One region of the Paenibacillus sp. E222 genome, then DNA from elsewhere that is predicted to be linked to it. Evidence: riboswitches for the same ligand, from Rfam matches in the RefSeq annotation. Region 1 holds a riboswitch; each other region holds the start of a gene.

Region 1 (5,688 bases):
GCAGAGGTTTCCCCCTCCTTATAATCTATACTTTCAGTTTCTGTTGCACCGTAACGACTATCCTCTCCTGAGACCCATGCCTGTGCCTTCGATTGGCCTCGTTCTTCCCAGACCCCTGGATACCAGATCCCGTATTCCCTGAGCATATTCCGCTCATCTGTAAACACCTGATTCGCCGGGCCATCTGCCACAATCTTTCCTTCAGGCGACAATACGATGATTCGGTCTACCCACTCGACGATTTCATTAATTTTATGTTCTACGATAATGAGTGTTTTGTCCTGTGCAATCTGTTTCACCGTTTCCCACACCTGAGAGGTTCCTTCATCATCCAGCAGTGCCGTTGGTTCATCCAAAAAGAGTACGTCTGGCTCCATGGCCAGAATCGAAGCCATCGCAAGACGCTGCTTCATACCCTGAGACATGGATTGAATGAGTGTTCGATTATGTTCAAAGCATAACCCGACCTGTTCCAGGTATTGATGGATAAGGGTAGGCATCTGCTCGCGTGGAATATTCCGGTTCTCCAATACAAAAGCAATCTCTTCATCCGTATATGACATACAGAACTGGGTATCCGGATCTTGAAAAACAATGCCGGGCTGCTCAGGCACCTGAATGTCATCACATTTCATCGGAATCTCCACAGATCGCGGAATCAGACCGCTCAGAATTTGCAGCAAGGTTGATTTGCCAGATCCGCTTGGACCAAGCAATAATACTTTCTCCCCTTGACGCACAGAGAGAGACAAGCCTTGAAACACCAAGGCCTTCTCTCCCGGGAACTTGCATCTTAGATTCGTAACACCTACCGCTTGCACATTCTCCACTTCATTCATCTAGTCCAGCGCCTCGTAATCCTGCTTCGACACCGGTCTAAGGGATCGTGTTACACCTGTAAGCTCCAGCGCTTTGGCAAGGTAATAGGCGAATACACCTGCAATCAGAATACTGCCAATGAAGCGGAACCCGATAAACAGTGTATAATTCCAAGCCGAGAGGGAATCAATGTACCCGTACTGATAATCCAGTACAAGCGAAGCTGCCGCTGCACCAATAGCCGCAAGGCAGGTGACGAACAGATTGCTTTTCCGATACAGAAATGCGGCGAAGAAGATCTCTGCACCCAGCCCTTGCAACAGTCCATACACCAGTGTCGACATGCCCCACTCACTTCCGAGAAAAGCACTCACCGTGGATGCCGCTACTTCAGCCAGAATGGCTACACCCGGCTTACGAATGATTACAAAGGCAAAGGTTCCCGCCATAAACCACATGCCATAAATCATCTGCTCCGCATGAACGCCGAATGGCTTCATCAGATCATATGTAGGTCCCCATATTTTGTAGATCACCCCGAAGACCACCGCAATCACAATCGTTACCAAAATATCGGTTAACTTCAATCTGTTGCTGCCTACTGCTGTTGACATGTTCTCTACTTCCTTCCTCTGTTTCCCTGGATTTATAAAATAAACAATAAAACAAACAAAAAAGCCTCCCCGGTTTCCAGGCAGGCCATACGCACAGTTTACAATCTCACGATGCTGCGCATTAGGCAGATATAGAGAAAGAAGAAAACAAACGACACCATTCCCGTCACATCAGAAAAATCCTGCTGCACCCAAGAAACGCTGACATTTATGTTCTATCCCTATCGCTTACCATTGCACATCGCAAATTCATGTTCTCTACGCTGGCATTACCCAGATCAGATTTACGGTCAGCGGCACAAGGCCGCTCTCTCAGCCCAACTTCATTGAGCTCCCGGTTCACTTATTTCATTGCTTCTACTGTACAACACATGGGTATTTGTGACAATCCCGGAAAAATCATTACGCTGTATTTTGGGTAAATCAGAGAAGACATTCTGTGGTGTACTTTACAATACTATGCAACATTTGGATCAAGTAGTCCGTTTGGTATACAAGAAGGGAGATTGATAATGATGAAACAAACCAATACTGCCTGGCAGCAAAAAAAGTGGAAAATGATCCTTGCCGCTTCGATTCTCACCGCGGGTACGGCACCCGCACTGCTGTCATCCACTGTCGCGGAAGCAGCAACAACACACAAACCGACAGCGTATATTAACAATGTACAAGCTCAAAATGATGTGGTTATAAAGCAGGGTATAACGTACGTAGCATTGACTGAACTTCAATTCCTCGGGGACTATACGTTTGGCTACAATAACAAAACAAAACAGATTAGCATCAGCACAGACAGCGACAAATATGTTCTTATACCCAACAGCAAAACAATGAAGAAAAACGGTCAGAATGCGACGTTGTCGTCCGCTCCCATTCTGGTGAATGGCAAAGCCATGCTTCCGCTCCGTGCCATTGGCGAAGCCTTTGGCGCACAGGTTCGCTGGAACCAGACGGCCAAGGAGGCCTACATCTACACCACGGATGCTGCGGTGGTCAAAGACTACAGCAGTGCTGATCTGACTGTGGCGCGTGAAGCTGCGCTGCATTTGCCACGCTTCTCTGAACTGGGACAAGCACGCCTGGAGATTCGCAACCCTCTGGGTCCAGTGGATTCATCCATTCAATACATTTTTGAACAAGGCAAAAAGGAAAGTTTCTTCATTGTTGAAGATAACGATCTGATCAGCTATTACACGATTAAAAATGAAAACGCCCTGCTGAAATGGCAGGCCAATATCGGTAAAGATGCCGGAACTATCGGTGACCTGTTTTTTATCAAAACCAAACCCGTTGCTGAAGCAGGGACTCGCCCTTCCGTCAAGGGTCAAACCCTCGTATCATTTAAGTATTCTCGTATGCTTGAAGAGACTTCCTACGAGATCATGAACAAGTCCGGCTCCATCCATGCGGGCTCCATTGCCCCTGAGAAAGGTAAAGTGATCGTTGAAGTTCCGGAAGAAAAGTAAATTGGAATGCCCGCCCAGGCTTTAGAGACCTTTGTATCGGCGCAGGTGGGCAAATGATGCTTCTTCTGAATGCAACACCAAAAGGGATGTCCCCTACGTGATGAATAAACATAACGGGGGACATCCCTTTTTAGCATTATTCTTTATTTATTCGCTCACGGATATCATTGTCTTAATATTGCGTATTTCCGGACTGACTGGTTTTTCCCGAAGCAAATCCCTTAAATAAGGTCGGGACTTTAGAATAACGGGTATTTGTAATTTTCCCTTGCGATGTACTGCTGTCCGTACGCATGATCGAATCTTTGACGTTGGAAATATTTGAGTTGTCCAGCGTCATGTTCACCGTGAAGGTGGTTCCACCATTTTGACGCACCAGCTTGCCAATATCGTCTGCACGGAAATTTTTAATGTTAATCGTTCCGGCTGCATTAATTTGAAATACTTTATCGTAGGCTTTGTAAGCTGCCCCGCCAGTAATGTTGACTGTTCCGGCTGATTTCAGAGTCAGAGCGTCCTCGCCTACATCCTCCCACACCACATTTGAAATTGTACAGTTACCGTAACAATGAACACCGTCAGCTGCGGGTGAACCGATATTTACATTTTTGAGCGTGGCGCCTGCCTCCAGTCGAAATACCGGCTTCTGATTTTCCGCTTGAGATCCATCTCCCAGTGTGGAGGGGTTAGCTACATAGGTTTGGCCTTTGCCGTCAAACGTTTCACCCTTGGGTACAATAATCGTTGAGTTTACCACAGTAGGTGCGGCAAAAGCTGGAATTGCACTGAATAATGAAGCGACCAAACCCGCGGACAGTAACAACGTCAACATTTTTTTCATCACTTAAATCCTCCCTTATTCTGATGAATTGGCGTACAAGCATAAGCTTGTCCTCAAGGAACCGATCAGAGGTGCACCTCTGGCTTGGAACCTACCCTGATCCTACCAAAAAAGGAATGTTACGATAATAATCATTAGCTTAGATATAGAAACGACAGCATTATACCTGTGTTCTCGGCATTTTTTGCATCGTACTCCATTGTGTAATGTGCCGATCTCAACTTCGGGTATGCTTCTTTTACAACTTATAATCTATGGCTATATGCTCCTTTATCGTTCTAAAAAAAAAACGAAAGACCACTTCATCTGTTTTCAGACAACGTGATCTCTATTATTTTGAATCTCATTTTATTTATTAAATTACGCTTTAGGCTCCGAACCGCTGACGATATCCGCACTTCCGACATAATTCCTCCACGGCTTCCCGTTTGGAGAAACCATAGAACAGATTATTGGCTCGTTCACCATCCACAATCTCCGAGAACGATTTTTCGTGAACGTTGCCCAAGTTAATTACACCTTCACCATCTAGACAGCATGGAACCACAGTTCCATCGACAAGCACGGCTGCCTGACTGCGAAGCGCATGACAGAAGCCTTTACCATCATCTTCGGGTGCATCCAGACTCGGCCACTGGAATTCATGATCCTGATTCAGATATACATTCGGGGCAATTTTGACACCACTCCCTGGCACCACTTTCTCCTCAATACGGAAATCCAGATTGAACTCTCGTTCAAGGACCTCCAGCGTCTCCCGGTTTCGGTTCATCTGCGCATTCGTAAAGTTATCCTGTGTCAGATTCCAGAGTCGGAATGAAATAATGACATTGTGCTTCACGGCTTCTCGAACAAAAGACAACACATTGCCCAGATAACCCTCACGGTCTGTAGAACCCTCATGACCATCAAAGCTGTGCAGGGAGAAGTTCATCTGACGCAGCGCGGGTTTGCCAAGCAGTTTGTGCTGGGTTTTGGGCAGCAGCGTACCGTTTGTTGTAATGTTGACCTTGAATCCCTTTTCATGCGCTGAATCCAATAACAGATCAATTTTGGGATGAAGCAGCGGCTCACCTTTGACATGTAAATAAATATGTTTGGTATGGGGTTTGATCTGATCCAATATATTGTTGAAGACTTCAGGGTCAATGAAATTTTTGGCACGTTTGGTCTGTGGACAGAAGCTGCATGCCAGATTACATATACTTGTGATCTCAATATATACTTTCTTGAACGTTTTCAACTCGGGGTCCCCATTCTGCTTAGAGGGAGAACAGTCCCACCCTCATTTGTGATCCGGCTCATATGTGCCACCACTATTATATCGGGTTCAGGTGCCAAGGTAAATCAGAGAACCGGTTTATACCGTTAGGTCCATTTTATTTGGCTAATGCCAGATTAACAGATTCAATGGCATGTATACGTGTTGTGTCAAATAAGGGCACTTCTGAATCCTCCGGTTTAACTAATAATCCAATTTCGGTACAACCTAATATTATTCCTTCAGCTCCATTGTCAACTAACCTCTTGATCACCTTTTTATAATAGTCCCTTGATAAGGGTTTAATTTCACCTAAGCATAATTCGTCATATATTATTTCATTGATCACTTTTCGATCCTCTTCATTCGGTATCAAAACCTTAATGCCGTTATGCTCAATACGTGTTTTATAAAAATCTTGTTCCATCGTATATTTGGTGCCAAGTAAACCAACTGTACTTATTTTGGACTTTTGAATCTGGTTGGCTGTTGAATCAGCAATGTGTACAACGGGTAAGCTAACTTTTTCTTCAATATGATTAATCACTTTATGCATCGTATTTGTACAAATTACAATCATTTCAGCTCCTGCCTTTTCCAAAGACTGAGCAGCATTGCCTAATAATTTTCCAGCGCTTTCCCATTCTCCCTCAGCTTGATAGCGCTCGATCTCTTCGAAATCCACGC
Region 2 (5,688 bases), 3.5 Mb from region 1:
GCCACATAGTACGTCGGTTTTTTCCAAGTTTGAGGCAGAGAGGTACGGATAGTTAGCCTTTGCTCCGCAGGATGGACAATCTTCTTTCCGGGCACCATCGACGTTAATGGATATGTATTCATTTCTCCACACATCGAATGATAACAATTTGCGTCTCAGCGCACCTGAATTACCACTGAGAAACTTCATCGCTTCCGCAGTCTGATTAGCTGTAACCATCTGCACCGCCTGAGGAATAATGCCTGACGTATCACAGGTGTCCCCACCTAACGGAACCTCACCTAATAAGCAGTTCAAACAAGGTGTTTCGCCAGGTAGAAATGTGTAGGTAATTCCATAACTGCCCACACATCCGCCGTAAATCCAGGGAATACGATACTTTTGAGACATATCATTTATTAATAGCCGGGTATCAAAATTATCTGTGGCATCCATGATCAAGTCTGCATTCTGAACCAGTTCCTCCAGTTCGTCTACTCTGACGTCCATCACTTTGGCTACAACCTCAACAGTAGAATTAATGTCAGATAGGCGCTTCTTTGCTGCCATCGCTTTGGGCATTCGCTGAATGGCGTCTTGCTCGATATATAATTGCTGTCTCTGCAGGTTGCTCCACTCCACATAGTCACGATCTGCAATGGTGATATGGCCAATTCCTGAACGTACCAGCGTTTCAGCAATGCCCGTACCAAGCGCGCCCGCTCCAACAATTAATACTCTGCTGTTATTCAATCGATGTTGACCTTCTTTACCGATAGGTGCATACCGTTCCTGTCTGGAATAGCGGTCTCCCTGTTCAGAAGATCGTGTCTGATTAGTCATGTGTGAACCATTCCTTCCGCGGGACTGCTCGCTGCTGCATAGCGCTTAACGGGAATCATGCCTGCCTCATAAGCCAGTCTACCTGCTTCAACCCCCAATCGCATTGCCTTCGCCATCTTCACCGGATCTCCGGATCCGGACACAGCCGTATTCAACAAAACACCGTCAGCTCCCAGCTCCATCGCATAAGCAGCATCTTTAGGTGCTCGAAGTCCTGCATCCACAATAACAGGAACGACGGCTTGTTCAATAATAATCTCCAGGTTATAGGGATTAATAATGCCTCTTCCCGCCCCTATCGGTGAAGCCCCAGGCATAACAGCATGTACGCCGAGTAGTTGCAATCGTTTGGCCAGCATAACATCGTCCGAGATATAAGGCAGTACCGTAAAGCCTTTTTCAAGCAAAATTTCGCAAGCTTTATAGGTTTCAATTGGGTCAGGAAGCAAAGTGATTCCATCGCCGATAACTTCTACTTTTATCATATCACAAAGCCCTGACGCTCGAGCAAGTTCAGCGATTCGCACAGCTTCCTCTGCTGTTGAAGCACCCGCTGTATTAGGTAGAAGGGTATACCTTTTCAAGTCCAGGGTGTCCAGAAAGTGCTGTTTGTTGCGCTCTTCCAGATTCAAACGCCGAACGGCGAACGTTAATACTTCCGTACCTGAGGCTTCAACCGCCTGGCTCTGCACTTCCAAGTCCGAAAATTTGCCTGTACCCATAAGCAATCTTGACTCAAACGTATAACTCCCAATCCTCAACATGATTCAACCGCCTCCCACAAAATGTACAATTTCAATTCGGTCTCCGTCTCTTAAAGTGGTCGTTTCATGATATTCCCGCGTTAAAATTTGACGATTCAACTCAACCACGACGGTTTTTACTTGCAAATTAAATGAATGGAGCAATTTGTCCACACGATTTAAGCTATCTTCAATTTGCATGGTTTGTCCGTTGACAATGATATTCACTGCAACATCTCCTTTGTGTTCAAACGTTCTGGACTAAGGTCCTGAATCCCCAGCTCTTCCGAGGTTTTGCCACAAATCAAGTCAGCCATGAGGCTCGCTGTAATCGCACTAAGCAATATGCCGTTACGATAGTGTCCAAAAGCAGCGAATAAACCGGGAACACTTTCGCAAGCCCCCACATAAGGCAATCCATCCGGAGTCGAAGGACGGACACCCGCCCACGCTCGGATAAAATGGGCTTCCTTTATGCCAGGTATCCAGTTTGTTGCAGCTGCAAGCAGCTTCTGAATGCCTTGCACCGAAACGTTCATATCTGTTCTTCCAGGAAGGCTTGTTGCACCGATCCATACTTCTCCATTAGCTTTGGGAACAATATATATATCCTCTGCATACACCGTTTTGTCTGGCCTGTACCCGGCATGGTGAGGTGAAAACTGCACGGCTGCAATCTCTCCCTTTACTGGTAAAACAGGCGATTTCAGACCCACATGTCTCATCAATTCTTCACCATGTAACCCTGTAGCAATAATGACATTTCTCGATGTCATCGTTCCTATTGAAGTCTCGATCCCTTGCACTCCATTCACATCCGTATGCAAACGGACATCCTGTACACCTTCCATCACCCTTGCACCCATGGCTTGAGCCGATCTGACATAAGCCTGCGTTAAGCTGACAGGAAGAACCTCGCTCTCGGAAGGTCTGTAAAATGCTCCATACGTATCCCTGTTTAACCATGAAGCTTCCTGTTGGACAGCGACACGATCCCACCAAATATGTTCTGTAGATAAGGTAGACCATCGATTATTCTTGTAACTGCTGACCTCACTGTATGAGCGAAAAGGAGTAATAAAACCTTGCTGTTGCAGCCCCATTTCAACGCCGCTAAGCGCACTGATTCGTTCCTTCTGCTCATGAAGCAAAGCTCTGCTCTGCCGGGCAAGCTTTGCCATCACAGCATGAGTAAATTCCTCACTGTCAGCGGCAAGCATGCCTGCGGCTGCACAGGAAGTTCCACCAGCGATCCGAGCACGCTCAACCAGAAGAACGTCATAACCTCGGGTAGCGAGTTCACATGCGATAGCACAACCGATAACGCCTCCGCCTACAATAATGGTTTCTGCATGAAGCTTGCCTCGAAATTCTGCTCCAACTTTACTCCTCGATACTGTGCCTGGATGATACCCTGAACGATTCCCGCTTCGGCTTCTTGCTTCCTTTCTCATGGCATCATCTCCTTGGTTCGGCGTATTTCTCTGAATCCGTAATCGCCAGTCGCAATGCAGCGGCAGCCAGTTCCGGCTGATCATTCGTCCAAATCGACGAAATCACAGCGGCTCCACGGGCACCAGCAGTTCGAATGGCAGCAATATTCTCCGTTGCAATCCCACCAATCGCGATGACCGGAATTGAAACTTTAGCGCATACCTCTGCTAACGAAGCAAGTCCCCTGGGCTCGAAATTTGGTTTACTGGGTGAGGCATATACATGCCCGTAAAAGAGATAATCCGCTCCACGTTCTTCTGCAACTTTTGCTTCTTCCAGAGAATGAACCGATACTCCTACGCGAAGCCGATTGTTTCTCCTCAACACATCCTTATCGTATTTCCGAATAACTGCTTGACCCCAATGCACACCACCAAGCAACGCATGATGATCAAGCTGAGTGGAGCCATTCAGAATGATTCGGTTAAATGGGACACCTCGTGTTCTGAGACTTTGCGCCCAATACATCTGTTGCTCAAGGGGCAGCTTTTTTTCCCGTATGTGGATATAATCGACCCACCGCCATATATCCTTAGCAATATTCAGAAAAGAGTCCAAGTCTCCTGTACCTGGTGAAACCACATGCAGTTCGAATAATCGTGTTGTTAACTGTTCGTGGAAGATTTCCGTCCTGTTCACCCTCCTCTTGTATGATTTAAGCGGATATAAAACAACAAAAAAGCCACTCCCGTAGGGGAGTGGCCACGAATTTAGAATTCATGGATCAACTGAATGACTGTCGCATGGGATTACTCTATATATACATAATGCATAACAACTACAGAAACCAACATAGTCGCAACGCTGTATACTTAGAAACCGCATGAATCATCTTGCAGGCCATATCGCAAAGTTATCGATAACGCCCTTTGTCATTAGCTGAAACGCGCCACTTCCCTACGCTGGTATGATCCAGATCAGGTACAAAGGGTCCGGAATCGCATTCTTCCATCTCAGCCGCATCGTGCGGCCCCCCTAGTGTTCATATGAAGCTGTAGCCTATGTTACCATAGACACCTTTTTTTGTCACCGTACATTTCCATTTATTACGTTATTGTTTCTCGGACCAAGCTTCAACATCCCACGTTTTGGTAACCCAATCTTCATAAAAATCAGGTTCATGGGATACGAGCAGCACGGTACCCTTGAATTCTTGCAAGGCACGTTTCAGCTCTGCTTTGGCCGTTACATCCAAATGGTTTGTAGGCTCATCGAACAAAATCCAGTTACTTTCACGCATCAGAAGTTTACACAAACGAACTTTGGCTTGTTCACCACCACTAAGCGCGTTAAGCGGACGGGTGATATGCTCATTTTTCAATCCACAACGTGCGAGATGCCCCCGGACTTCATTCTGTGTCAGATGAGAAAATTCATTCCACACATCTTCAATCGGGGTAATGTTTCCTGCACGTACTTCCTGTTCGAAATAGGCTGTCTCCAAATAGTCACCCAAGAAAGTCTTACCGCTGATTGGTGGGATTTTTCCCAAGATGGTCTTGAGCAGTGTGGATTTACCTACACCGTTACAGCCAACAATGGCAATTTTCTCGCCACGCTCAATCGTCATCGTCATTTTGGGCAATAATGCATACGAATATCCAATTTCAAAATCAATGCCCTCAAAGACGGTTTTACTACTCGCCCGGGCATCCTTGAATTTAAATGTGGGTTTGGCCGCTTCGTCTGGACGATCGATCCGTTCGATCTTGCCGAGCTGCTTCTCACGGCTCTTGGCACGACCGGAAGTAGAAGCACGGGCTTTGTTCCGCTGGATGAAATCTTCCTGCTTCTTGATATACTCCTGCTGTTTCTCATAAGCATCAATATGCTGCGCCTTATTCATGTCGGCCATTTCAAGGAATTTGTTATAGTTCGCTGCATAACGCGTCAACTTGGCAAATTCCAGATGATAAATAACGTTAACGACCTCATTCATAAACTCCGTATCATGCGAAATCAGAATAAACGCATACGGGTAATCCTTAAGGTAACGCGTCAGCCATTCAATGTGTTCCACATCAAGATAGTTCGTTGGCTCATCCAGCAAAAGAGCAGTTGGTTTTTCCAGTAAAAGCTTGGCAAGCAATACCTTCGTACGTTGACCACCACTAAGCGCGGCAACGTCACGATCCAGACCGATGGCGGACAAGCCCAGTCCATTTGCCATCTCTTCCACTTTCACATCAATCAGATAAAAGTCACCTTGCTCCAATTGCTCCTGAATGTCACCCATTTCTTCCAGCAACAATTCGAGTTTGTCCGGATCGGCGTCTGCCATCTGATCGGTAATGGACATCATTTCTTTTTCCAACTCAAGCAAGGGCTGAAACGCATCCTTAAGCACATCACGAATCGTTTTTCCAGGTGTGAGCTTGGTATGCTGATCCAGATATCCATAACGAACTTTGGGGGTCCATTCGACCTTCCCTTCGTCCTTTAACAATTTCCCGGTAAGGATGTTCATCAGTGTGGACTTTCCCACACCATTAGCACCAACAAGGCCTACACGCTCTCCGGCAAGTAAACGAAAAGATACATTTTTAAATAACGTGCGGTCTCCAAAATTATGACTCACGTTCTCTACTGACAATAAACTCATAAGATGAGGTTGCTCCTATCTATTGGA
Region 3 (5,688 bases), 300 kb from region 1:
GTTCCAGCGCATTGTAGGCGTAGGGTAGGGGTGGCAGTGTGTGTCCACCAATAGGTACAGGTTTCTCTTTGACCGGCACTGCTGTAGAGTTGGTTGTGCCCTCTGTACTTGCATTGGGGGACGGTACAGCCGCCGAAGATTGTGTCTGTACCGCTGGAGTAGGGTTGTTGGCTTTTCCCGCAGCATTGGATGATTCTTCTACAGCTTCACGATAGGGCTGTTCAGACATGGGCATTGAAGTCACTACGTTGGCATCAGCCGGTTGTCCCGAGGTTTGAAGAATATCATTCAGTGAAAACGATGAATCAGACTCCAAATCCCGCAAAGCTCCAGATTGTTTCAGCGTTTCAAGTACCCCCAGGAAATACTCGGATTCGCGAATGAAATGCAGAATAACCACTTTGGCAATTGGCACTTGCTGAACAGCAGTACTTTGCTCCAGCAGGACGTACAGCTGTCTAATGAACTCACGCGATTGTGTGCAGGTCTCAGCCACGAGCTGTTCAATACAGCGGATGATGTAAGGAGCAGGTGGCTGGGTTCCCGGCAGTATTTGCTTCAACAGCTGATTCGCGACTCGTTCGCTATTCTCAAAGATCGCTTCCCATTCCGCAAGCCATTTGACATAAAAGGGTTCAAGATCAGGAACCAAGGCGCGAATGACAATCGTATGTTCCTTCTCTTGCTCTTTCCAGAAACGGACTTCTTCGAGTACCCTCAGAGGCAGCAGATGCCCATATCCATACCAATTCATATGCGGTAAACCTCCGTTCAAGTGAATTGAAATTCAGATCCAGCAGCAGAAATTAAATTTGATTCTCCCGTTCGTTCAATTTGGCAATGTACAAGCTAGAGCTGTCTTTAATTACGTCCCAAAAGTATATTCTCCAGGTACCTTGTCCTATGTGTACACAAAAAAAGAGCCCCATAGGGGCTCTTGAATTACCGGGTTTTCACGATTCTCCGGTATTGGTATTGTCCACATCATCGCTGCTCGTCTTGGTCACATGACTCAGGAATGTGGAGACACGGCGCAGATATTCCTTCGGATGCTCCCGGAAGATCAGCTCATGATGCGCACCGTCCACAATCCATTCATCGGAATTCGGATTGGTCTGGTTGCCGGCAAGCAGTTCCGCAATCGGGTAAGGAGCTTTCTCATCCTCGGTACCATGGATAAAGAAAATCGGGAAAGGATAATCTTCTTTTTTCACTTCTTGATACGGAATCTGCTGCAATCCAGTCCCGTTCAGAATCGGGAACAGCAGGTTCATAATTTCCAGCGTAGGCTGACGCGGAAGATCAATCTGATTATGGATGTTGTGATACAGCGTATCCGGCTCAAGCAGGAATGTGCTGTCCAGAATCATGGCATCCACATCTTTGGTAATAAGCCCAGTCTGCAGAGCTGTACCTGCACCCATGGAGAAACCCCATACAACAAGCTCCTGAGCTCCGCGCTGCTTCGCAAACTGGATTGCACCAAGCAGCTGCTGGGACTCGGCTTTGCCGCCTGTGGCGACAGCTTTGTTGACCTGTGAAGCGAAACCGTAATCGAACATTACCACATTGAAGCCGAGTTGGTGTGCATAATGGGCCAGGTCATACATCGGTACCCAGGTCTCTTCACGATTCGCACCATATCCATGGCTGAATATGATGGTTTTGTTTGCATTATCATCAGCCGGAATATACCAACCCTGCATCGTTCGACTGCCGTCTGCCGCAGGGAATGTGATGTCTTGATACTTCATGTTCTTGGCCTGCATGGGATTGGAGAATACAGGCGCTACAGTTGGATTGGATAATACCCAAGCAATATAACCGTGCAGTGCGATGAAACAAAAGAGCAGAAAAAATACAACGGAGAGCAACAACGCCACGACAATATGTTTGAACCGGATCAGCCTCGGTGATAACGAAGAAGGCAGATCTGACACTTTCGTTTGCAGCGGGGCTTCGCTCTGGGATGTCGGATACATGATTGCCCCTCCTTTAAAAATCAAATGAAGATAACAACGAGACGAACAGAGCGGATAAATGATTTTTCTGACTACTTTTGAAGCAAAATCTTAATTTAATATATCTTTATCGTATGTTCCAATATAGTCAAAGTCAATTGATTGGAGGCATTTGTTACGCAATTGTTATATAGTTCTGAAGATATCTGGTTAACATTTCCTTAGGGTGCAAATAGCAGGGGATTTTAATTTATAAAAAGAAAATATTTACAATTATTCCTATTCCAAATGGCTCTTTTTGGTTTACAGATGAGACCGTTTCTCATATAATTTATGTAACCAAGTTTCATGTGATGAAACATGAGGAGGGCAACTTGCCATGGAAGACCGAAAGTTAACCGTCCGGGCTGTAGAACGGGCGCTGGATATATTATTGTGTTTTACAACCCGCAGTGATCTGGGACTCACGGAAATTGCCAGCCAGATCGGTCTGCACAAAAGTACAGTCCATCGTCTGATGGCTACTTTGGAGGACAAAGGGTTCGTGATCCGGGATGCAGCCACCGAGAAGTATCGACTCGGCATACGCATCTGGGAACTGTCTGCCCATATGTCTCGCAGCGATGATCCGGCCATTTTGCTCCTTCCTGCGATGGAGCGGCTCAGAGATCGACTGGGCGAAACCGTGAGTTTATATCTGCGTGATGGCAGTGAGCGGATTCGAATTCAAGCTGTACAGAGTGATCAGGCGATTCGCCGTGTAGCTCCGGTGGGCGTCAGACTTCCGCTATCCGTGGGAGCCTCCAGTAAAGTGCTGATGGCTTTTGCCACCGAAGAGGACCGCGAAGATCTGATGAATGGACCGGAATGGCCCGTATTTATCGATCCCAAAGTATATTTGGCACAGATGAAAGACATTCTGGAATATGGCTATGCAACAAGTTATGAGGAACGTGAACCGGGAGCAGCCGCTGTATCTGTACCCATCATGGATCGGAAAGGCAACATCGCTGCTGCTCTGTCGGTATCCGGGCCTGTTAGTCGCCTTTCGCAGGAGACGCTGCATGAATACGCACCTGTGCTGAAGGAAGCTGCTACACAGATGGGACTGATGTTATCCTGATTTTATGTTCTGGAATTTAAAGGTTGTTTTTATGATCCGGTTGCGCTACTCTGTAATGGACGGCCCAACAGGGTCAGCATAATTGAATATGAATCTGCGGCTGAGATGCTGCAACTTGTTAACGTTACTGGGGGAGTCCGAATTGTCCGGACTGAGACGGAATCGCATGAGATTCCGGACCCTTTGCACCTGATCTGGATCATACCAGCGTAGGGAAGTAATCGGCGATACGACCACGAACACCATATAATGTAACCTATGGATGGACTCCGTTATGGAGCCTGAATGAGTTGCGTTATTGGTGATGGACATAAGCCGGTTCCCTTGGGAACCGGCTTTTTTTATACAGTAAACAGGCGGAAGCCGTTGTCAGAGCTGCTTTTGGATAAAGAGCTGGGAGCTATTGGCGAAGCGGTGGTATGGATTTTTTTTCCTCGACTGTCTGTATTACTTGAACTGTATGTCCCTATTTTGTGTGGTATGATCGCTCTTCCTTTTTCTATGTTGTGGATGGTTTGGACTCGTGCGCAAGCATTTCAATCCAGGCAATCACCAATGAGGAGGAGACAAGAGCGATGAGTACAGAGAACAGAACGCTGGGACAAGACGAGCAGGATCAGGTGTTGGAAAAGAGTGCAGGTGCGGCCGGACGAATTAAGCCCTTCCCGGGCAGCCGCAAAGTGTACATTCAGGGCTCACGACCGGACATTGCAGTACCGGAGCGTGAAATTGCCCTTCATGACACGAATACTCCCCAAGGAGTGGAGCATAACGAACCGCTGCGTGTCTACGATACGAGCGGGCCGATGACTGATCCCGGATTTCATGCCGATATCCGGGCAGGGCTGCCAGCGCTGCGCACCCGCTGGATTACGGAGCGTGAAGATGTTGAAGCCTACCAGGGACGAACGGTAAAACCGGAGGATAACGGATTGAAACCCGGAGGGAAGCGAACTGGAGCCGAGAAGTATCCAGGCTTGCGTGGTAAACCGTTACGGGCACAGGCAGGGCGCTGCGTGACCCAGATGCATTATGCACGGCAGGGAATGATCACACCGGAGATGGAGTTCGCTGCCATCCGTGAGGGTGTGGAGCCGGAATTTGTGCGGCAGGAGCTGGCGAGTGGCAGGGCCATCCTGCCGTCGAACATCAATCACCCGGAGAGTGAGCCGATGCTGATCGGGCGTCATTTTCATGTGAAGATCAATGCTAACATCGGGAACTCTGCGGTATCCTCCTCCATCGAGGAAGAGGTAGAAAAGATGACTTGGGCCGTACGCTGGGGATCGGATACGGTGATGGATCTTTCCACAGGCAAGGACATTCATACAACCCGTGAATGGATCATCCGCAATTCACCTGTACCCATTGGAACAGTTCCGCTCTATCAGGCACTGGAGAAGGTCAATGGAGAAGCCGAAGCACTGACCTGGGAGTTGTATCGTGACACGCTCATAGAGCAGGCAGAGCAGGGTGTGGACTACTTTACGATCCATGCAGGCGTGCTGCTGAGATATATTCCGATGACCGCCAAACGCATGACGGGCATTGTGTCACGGGGCGGGTCCATCATGGCAGCATGGTGTCTTGCGCATCATGAGGAAAATTTTTTGTATACCCATTTTGAAGACATCTGCGAGATTATGAAAAGGTATGACGTGGCCTTCTCTCTCGGAGACGGACTGCGCCCAGGAAGCATCTACGATGCCAATGATGAAGCCCAGATGGCGGAACTGGCGACGCTTGGTGAACTAACACAAATCGCCTGGAAGCATGATGTGCAGGTGATGATTGAAGGTCCGGGACATGTGCCGATGCACAAGATCAAGGAGAATGTCGATCTGCAAATGGAGATTTGCAAGGAGGCGCCGTTCTATACGCTGGGACCGCTGACGACCGATATTGCACCAGGATATGACCATATTACCTCGGCCATTGGGGCAGCGATGATCGGCTGGTTCGGTACGTCGATGCTCTGTTATGTTACGCCAAAAGAACATCTGGGCCTGCCTAATAAGGATGATGTGCGGGAAGGGGTTATCGCCTACAAGATCGCTGCGCATGCCGCTGATCTGGCGAAAGGTCACCCGCGTGCCCAGCGGCGGGATGATGCGCTGTCCAAAGCACGCTTTGAGTTCCGCTGGAGGGATCAGTTCAACCTGTCGCTGGACCCTGAGCGTGCGCTGTCCTACCACGATGAGACGTTGCCGGCCGAAGGGGCAAAAGAAGCCCATTTCTGCTCCATGTGCGGGCCGAAGTTCTGCAGCATGCGCATTACGCAGGATATTCGTGCTTTTGCCGCAGACAAAGGTTTGTCCGAGAATGAGGCCGTGGCAGCGGGTATGCAGGAAAAGGCTGAGGAATACCGGACACGCTCCTAAGCGTCGTTACAGCGCAATCTGGGCGGCCTGACATGGTGAAAAGCCGTTCCTCTCCGTGATTGCGGAGAAGAGCGGCCTCTTACTTGGTATGTGGTGCGCACACTTAACTTCGAGGAACAAGGATAATGACACAACATATTTTATCAGTTATAGGTTGATTGTCTCCCAGATGTTTAATAAAATGAATGTAAGTGAAAAACAAATAAGAGTAGCCAGGCCAATG
Region 4 (5,688 bases), 550 kb from region 1:
TGAAGGAAGCAGGTGCTGCACTTAGTGTTACCTGCTTCTGGATCGCCATGTCCGTTGGACGACTGTTTGCCGGATATATTGCGGAGAAATTCCAATATCGCGTCTACGTTCTGTACAGTTGCCTTGCAGCAGTTGTGCTGCTGATGATCTTTCCTTTTACCAACCAGATCTGGTCGGCATTTCTGATCATTCTGTTGCTCGGGCTCGCATTATCTGGTGTATTCTCCATTGCCCTCGTCTTCGCCAGCAAAATGCTGCCTGGAACAGAAGAATCAACGCCCAGCATCCTGATTGCGTCAGGTGGGGTTGGTGGTGCCATTCTGCCTTTGGTTACAGGCTGGAGTCTGGACCATCTGGAGGTTAACCAGTCCGCATGGATGCTTGCCATTTTTGCAGTTGGTCTGCTGATGATCAGCGTGATTGCGTATCAATGGCAGAACAAACATGTGGTCGATACAGTGACTTAACAGTTATGTGTCGAGGCAGACCTGAGAATTAGAATCAGAAATAGAATACCTATTATAGAGATTGAGATGTCCACCGCCATGAATTGGCGGTGGACATTTTGTTGTAGCGTTATTCTGTTCTAACGAACCTGGTACACGCTATTCATCTCCATTTCTGCATGTTTGAAATCTAACGAATCCTAGAGACGTTATTCTAGATAATTAGCTCCAAATCAAGGTCTCGTTGCAGTTTCTTAGCATAATAACGCCGCTGAGATTCGTTAGATTTTTCATTCCTTAAAAACCGGCCTAATAAGATGTTCTCGATTCGTTAGCGCTGTAATCATGGTAGAAAGTGTCCTACCTTTGCCTCAGATCACCTTTCATTGAAGGTGATCATACGATCTATTTATTTGCACAAGATTGCCCAGGAAATACTTTCAGGTGCTCTAAATCGGAACTAACGTTATTTAGGTTGAAGGGACTACACTCCCCTTATCCTTAATGAATTTACCGAACACATATCGAACGAGTGGTCCCAGAATAATGATTTGGTAAGGAAGCGCCAGGCTGAAATTACGAGCAATCGTATGAAGATACGTATTTAGTACGGATGCTCTACTTAACTGATTCGCAAGATAAGCAGAAATCATTCCGTATAAGGACATGATCAGAACCATCCCAATGACCATGAAAAATGACATAGCGAGCACACCCAAAATTTTATTGGATTTGTCAAAAGGTAAGGAAAATGCAATTTTTCTCGCTACAGGTCCAACAATGAAGGACTCCACCAGAAACGCAATGATAAAACACAATATGAATTGAAGCAGTATATCTAGCGCGGACATCTTGCTCAATAACCCATTGTGCCATAAATTGAAAGTCATCATGACGATGACCATTCCTGTGCACATCATCATTCCAAAAACAATCTGTTCTTTCTTTGTCGTTGGCAAATCTCTCATCCTCTCTGTTTACCTTCGTAATTATAGAGATGATGAAGCCTTCCTCATAAGTGAACATTCTGTGAACAATTATAATTTTCCCAAATTAAAAATCGGATTTGACAACCCCGTAGTACAGCCCTATGATATCCCTTAAAATGGTAGAAAAGATCCACTGCATATTTAAAGGAGGATTTTTGATTATGAGTTTTCAAAAGCGCATTGACCACGTCGGCATTGCCGTTCGCGATCTGGAGACCACGCTGCGTTTCTACACGGAGATTGTTGGTCTTGAATTGAAAGACCGGGTAACCCATACCAACGGTGTCATTCAGCTCGCCTTTCTCGGCTTCAACGGAAGCGATGAGACCGAGATTGAGTTGATTCAGGGATACAGCGACAAGCTGCCTTCCGAAGGTACGGTGCACCACTTTGCCATCCATGTCGATGACCTTGAGGCCGAGTATAACCGCATTAAAGAAACCGAGGCCGAGTTTATTGATGGAGAGATGATTACACTGCCTAACGGTTACCGTTATTTCTTCATCTATGGACCTGAAAAGGAATGGATTGAGTTCTTCCAGCGCTAAAAATTGGAGCTGATTTTTATGAACATTTTAATTACCGGTGCAGCCGGAAAAATTGGACGTGACGTGTCCCAACACTTGTCAGAAGCATTTCACCTGCGACTAACAGATTTGAATATCGACAGACTGCATACGTATCAAGGGACAGACCATGAGATCATGACACTGGATGTGACAGATCCCGAAGCCTGTCAGCACGCTTGCGAAGGCATGGATGTGGTTGTACATCTGGCGGGAGATCCTTCCCCGCATGCCGGATTCTATGAATCGTTGTTGGACATCAATATCAAAGGTACATTTAATGTATTCCGTGCAGCCAAGGACCAAGGTGTGCAAAGAGTCATTCTGGCAAGCAGTGCACAGACGATCGAGGGGTATCCCATTGATGCTCAGGTCTATCCAGACATGCCGACACGCCCACGGAATTTGTACGGGGTTAGCAAATGTTTTGGAGAATCGCTTGCTTCCTATTTTGCGTATACCGAAGGTTTACAAAGTGTTGCAATACGTATCGGTGCATATGATGATTTTCAACCGGATGGACCCGTGCTGGAGGCAAGGGATATGAGCGCGTATATTAGTCCGGCTGACTTGTGTAATTTGATGTTCAAAGCAATTACAGCTACAGAGCTGGAGCCCTTCACCATACTGCATGGGATCTCGAATAATAAGTTTAAACGGTTGAATCTGGAAGCCACTCAGAAACAGGTAGGCTATGACCCGAAATCCGATGCTTTTGCACTCAGTCAGATTTCCTTATATGATTCGCCACGATAATTGTTGAAAATCACACATCTTAACAGGCTGTTATACATATGTATAACGGCCTGTTTGATAACTTCATACGTGTCCCCATCCAGTTCCTGACTGGACATGCATAGGCCTCTGGCCTATAATTACACATAGTAATGCCCGTAACTTCATAGTTTCCCAGGGGAGTCGGAATAGGCCGGCTGAGAGTGTATCCCACCAAGATACTGACCCTTAGACCTGATCTGGATCATGCCAGCGTAGGAATCGGAGTATATCGAATTGGCCCAGCCTCTTTGCTGAGTGCCACATCTCTAACGCCTGCACGCGTCCCGGATTAACGGGGCGCTTTTTTAATGTTCTTTTATATAGCCAGAGAGCTAAAAAAAATGACGTCATCCGGATCATAGCTGGTATAAATCTGTCGATTTATGCAAGATGCTTGGATATGAAGCCAAGGAGTACCCCGTGCCACTGGCCGGACAACATGAAGGAGAGAAATGAAGATGAGATGGCGTAAAATGATGGGCCTAATGCTCTTGTGCGTACTACTAGTGGCTGTGGCCGCATGTGGCGGCAAAGAAGCTGCACCTTCAGGAGAAACTGGCAGCAGCAATACCGAAAACAGCAATGAAGGTGACAACGCAGCCCTCAAGGACATTAAAGTAGTGCTGGACTGGACACCAAATACGAATCATACCGGCCTGTATGCGGCCGTAGATCAAGGTTTTTACAAGGCCGAAGGCTTGAACGTAGAGATTGTACAACCAGGTGCCGGTGGCGCAGATACGATGGTTGCATCCAATGAAGTGCCTTTTGGCGTAAGTTATCAGGAGAGCGTGACTCAGGCCCGCACACAAGGCGTACCGCTTGTGTCCATCGCTGCGGTTATTCAGCATAACACGTCCGGATTTGCCGCTCCGGTGGATCGAAACATCAAGTCTCCCAAAGATTTTGAAGGCAAAACCTATGGCGGCTGGGGTTCCCCAGTCGAAGAAGCCGTGATGCAATCCATTATGGAAGGTGAAGGCGCCGATGTATCCAAAGTGAAAAACATTAACATGGGTGACGCCGACTTTTTCACCGCTGTGAAACGTGATATCGACTTTGCCTGGATTTTCTACGCGTGGACGGGTATTGAAGCCGAACTGCGCGGCGAACCGATCGACATGTTATATGTGAAGGATTATTCCGAGGCACTGGACTACTACACTCCTGTACTCGTTACCAATGAAAAGACGATTCAGAACGATCCCGAGCTGGTTAAAGCATTCCTGAAAGCCACTTCCGAAGGATATCAATATGCGATTGATCATCCCGAAGACGCTGCGAACATTCTGATCAAGGCCGTACCGGATCTGGATAAGGACCTTGTACTCGCAAGCCAAAAGTGGCTGAGTCCGAAATATCAGGATGACGCACCGCGCTGGGGTGAGCAAAAGCAGGAAGTATGGCAGAACTATACAGATTGGATGTTTAGCAAAAAACTGCTCGATGAGCAGGTAGATGTATCCAAAGCGTATACGAACGAGTTTCTACCCCAATAAAAATGGTTTAAGTTTAACTTTTTTTTACACCAGAACGAAGAGTGCAGAACCCATCTGAAGAAACGAAGTGGTCGCCTTTATCCCCGGATTTTCCCCTTGTGGAAAATGAAATCAAAAAAATTCGGGGATAACAGCGATCGGAAGAGGGTACTGCAATCGGAGTGGTCAAGTGTAAAGCTGGTTTAACTCATGCAATTTAACTCGAAAGGAAAAGTGATCTTTCATGGCAAGCACACTACTTAGCATTCAAGTCATTCCTAAAACGCCAAATGGCGAAAATTCCTATCCTTATGTTGATCGTGCCATTGAAGTGATTCAGCAGTCCGGCTTGAAATATCAGGTTAATGCACTGGATACCACGATGGAGGGTGAACTGGAGGAACTGCTGGAGGTTGTCCGCAAAATGCACGAAGTTCTCGTGGAAGCCGGCAGTCCAAGCATCATCTCACAGATCAAGATCGCCCATAGCCCAAGCGGCTTCAGCATGGACACCCTGACGGAGAAATATCGCTAATGCATGCCTATTGGAAAAGCGTATGGCCGCCCTTTGTGGCGGTTATTCTCTTTATAGCGATATGGCAGGGAGCTGTCTCCCTGTTCCATATTGAGAAATGGATGCTGCCTGCGCCTTCGGACATCGCCCATGAAGCAGCGTCCCAAGCAGATCGACTTGGCATGCATGCATGGGCAACAATCCAGCTGACATTGATTGGGTTCGCAGCAGGTACGCTCGTGGGATTACTGATTGCGATGGTGCTGCATTTAATTCCATTTTTGAAATCTGCACTCTATCCATTACTTATCCTTAGTCAAAATATTCCGACCATCGCGCTCGCGCCGCTCCTGTTAATCTGGTTCGGATTTGGGCTGCTGCCCAAATTGATTACTATCATCCTGGTCTGCTTCTTCCCGGTGGCTGTAGCTGCTATGGACGGGTTGACCCGCACCGATGCAGCGATGATGAACTATATGCGCATGGCTGGTGCAAAACGCGGCCAAATCTTCTGGAAGCTCGAACTTCCACATGCATTGCCCTCGGTATTCTCGGGGATTAAAATCGCCGCTACGTACAGCGTCATGGGTGCGATTATCGCCGAATGGATCGGTGCAGATAAGGGGATCGGTTATTATATGATGCTGCAAAAATCAGCCTATCGGACGGATCGTCTTTTCGTGGCAATCATGATTATTGTAGCACTGAGCCTGCTGCTCTTCCTGCTCATTGCGCTACTGGAGAAGCTGCTCGTACGCTGGCGACCACAAAAGCGATAACTTTGAAATATATGCACCCTATAAAGGTTAGGAAGTGATGACAAGATGACACCCGAACACAACGAGCGGGTAGCTGCTGAGCCGGATGAAGGTGCAACCCTTCCAACGAGCAGCGGAGGTCCCGAGCAAGAAAACGTGG

The links. A riboswitch is a leader RNA that binds a small molecule or an ion and turns the genes downstream of it on or off. The one in region 1 is predicted to bind thiamine pyrophosphate.
Region 2: linked by a shared signal. The riboswitch ahead of HW560_RS19045 (thiamine phosphate synthase) and the one ahead of HW560_RS00685 (ECF transporter S component) in region 1 are both predicted to bind thiamine pyrophosphate.
Region 3: linked by a shared signal. The riboswitch ahead of thiC (phosphomethylpyrimidine synthase ThiC) and the one ahead of HW560_RS00685 (ECF transporter S component) in region 1 are both predicted to bind thiamine pyrophosphate.
Region 4: linked by a shared signal. The riboswitch ahead of HW560_RS03085 (ABC transporter substrate-binding protein) and the one ahead of HW560_RS00685 (ECF transporter S component) in region 1 are both predicted to bind thiamine pyrophosphate.

The regions. Positions count from the first base shown of each region.
Region 1 is NZ_CP058552.1:160,215-165,902, forward strand. It holds gene HW560_RS00680 (ATP-binding cassette domain-containing protein) at 1-425, opposite strand, end outside; partial or broken gene HW560_RS34340 (ATP-binding cassette domain-containing protein) at 399-749, opposite strand; gene HW560_RS00685 (ECF transporter S component) at 840-1,433, opposite strand; TPP riboswitch at 1,672-1,782, opposite strand; gene HW560_RS00690 (copper amine oxidase N-terminal domain-containing protein) at 1,946-2,899, shown strand; gene HW560_RS00695 (pectate lyase) at 3,072-3,740, opposite strand; gene HW560_RS00700 (radical SAM/SPASM domain-containing protein) at 4,108-4,983, opposite strand; gene HW560_RS00705 (aspartate/glutamate racemase family protein) at 5,120-5,688, opposite strand, start outside.
Region 2 is NZ_CP058552.1:4,200,577-4,206,264, reverse strand. It holds gene HW560_RS19065 (MoeB/ThiF family adenylyltransferase) at 1-822, opposite strand, end outside; gene HW560_RS19060 (thiazole synthase) at 819-1,586, opposite strand; gene thiS (sulfur carrier protein ThiS) at 1,590-1,793, opposite strand; gene thiO (glycine oxidase ThiO) at 1,790-3,019, opposite strand; gene HW560_RS19045 (thiamine phosphate synthase) at 3,024-3,698, opposite strand; TPP riboswitch at 3,937-4,046, opposite strand; gene HW560_RS19040 (ABC-F family ATP-binding cassette domain-containing protein) at 4,111-5,661, opposite strand.
Region 3 is NZ_CP058552.1:462,384-468,071, reverse strand. It holds gene HW560_RS02000 (Fe-Mn family superoxide dismutase) at 1-754, opposite strand, end outside; gene HW560_RS01995 (alpha/beta hydrolase) at 954-1,982, opposite strand; gene HW560_RS01990 (IclR family transcriptional regulator) at 2,341-3,084, shown strand; TPP riboswitch at 3,204-3,317, shown strand; gene thiC (phosphomethylpyrimidine synthase ThiC) at 3,660-5,465, shown strand.
Region 4 is NZ_CP058552.1:714,048-719,735, forward strand. It holds gene HW560_RS03065 (MFS transporter) at 1-467, shown strand, start outside; gene HW560_RS03070 (DUF2798 domain-containing protein) at 917-1,405, opposite strand; gene HW560_RS03075 (VOC family protein) at 1,597-1,983, shown strand; gene HW560_RS03080 (NAD-dependent epimerase/dehydratase family protein) at 2,002-2,757, shown strand; TPP riboswitch at 2,903-3,015, shown strand; gene HW560_RS03085 (ABC transporter substrate-binding protein) at 3,237-4,277, shown strand; gene HW560_RS03090 (thiamine-binding protein) at 4,501-4,791, shown strand; gene HW560_RS03095 (ABC transporter permease) at 4,791-5,549, shown strand; gene HW560_RS03100 (ABC transporter ATP-binding protein) at 5,595-5,688, shown strand, end outside.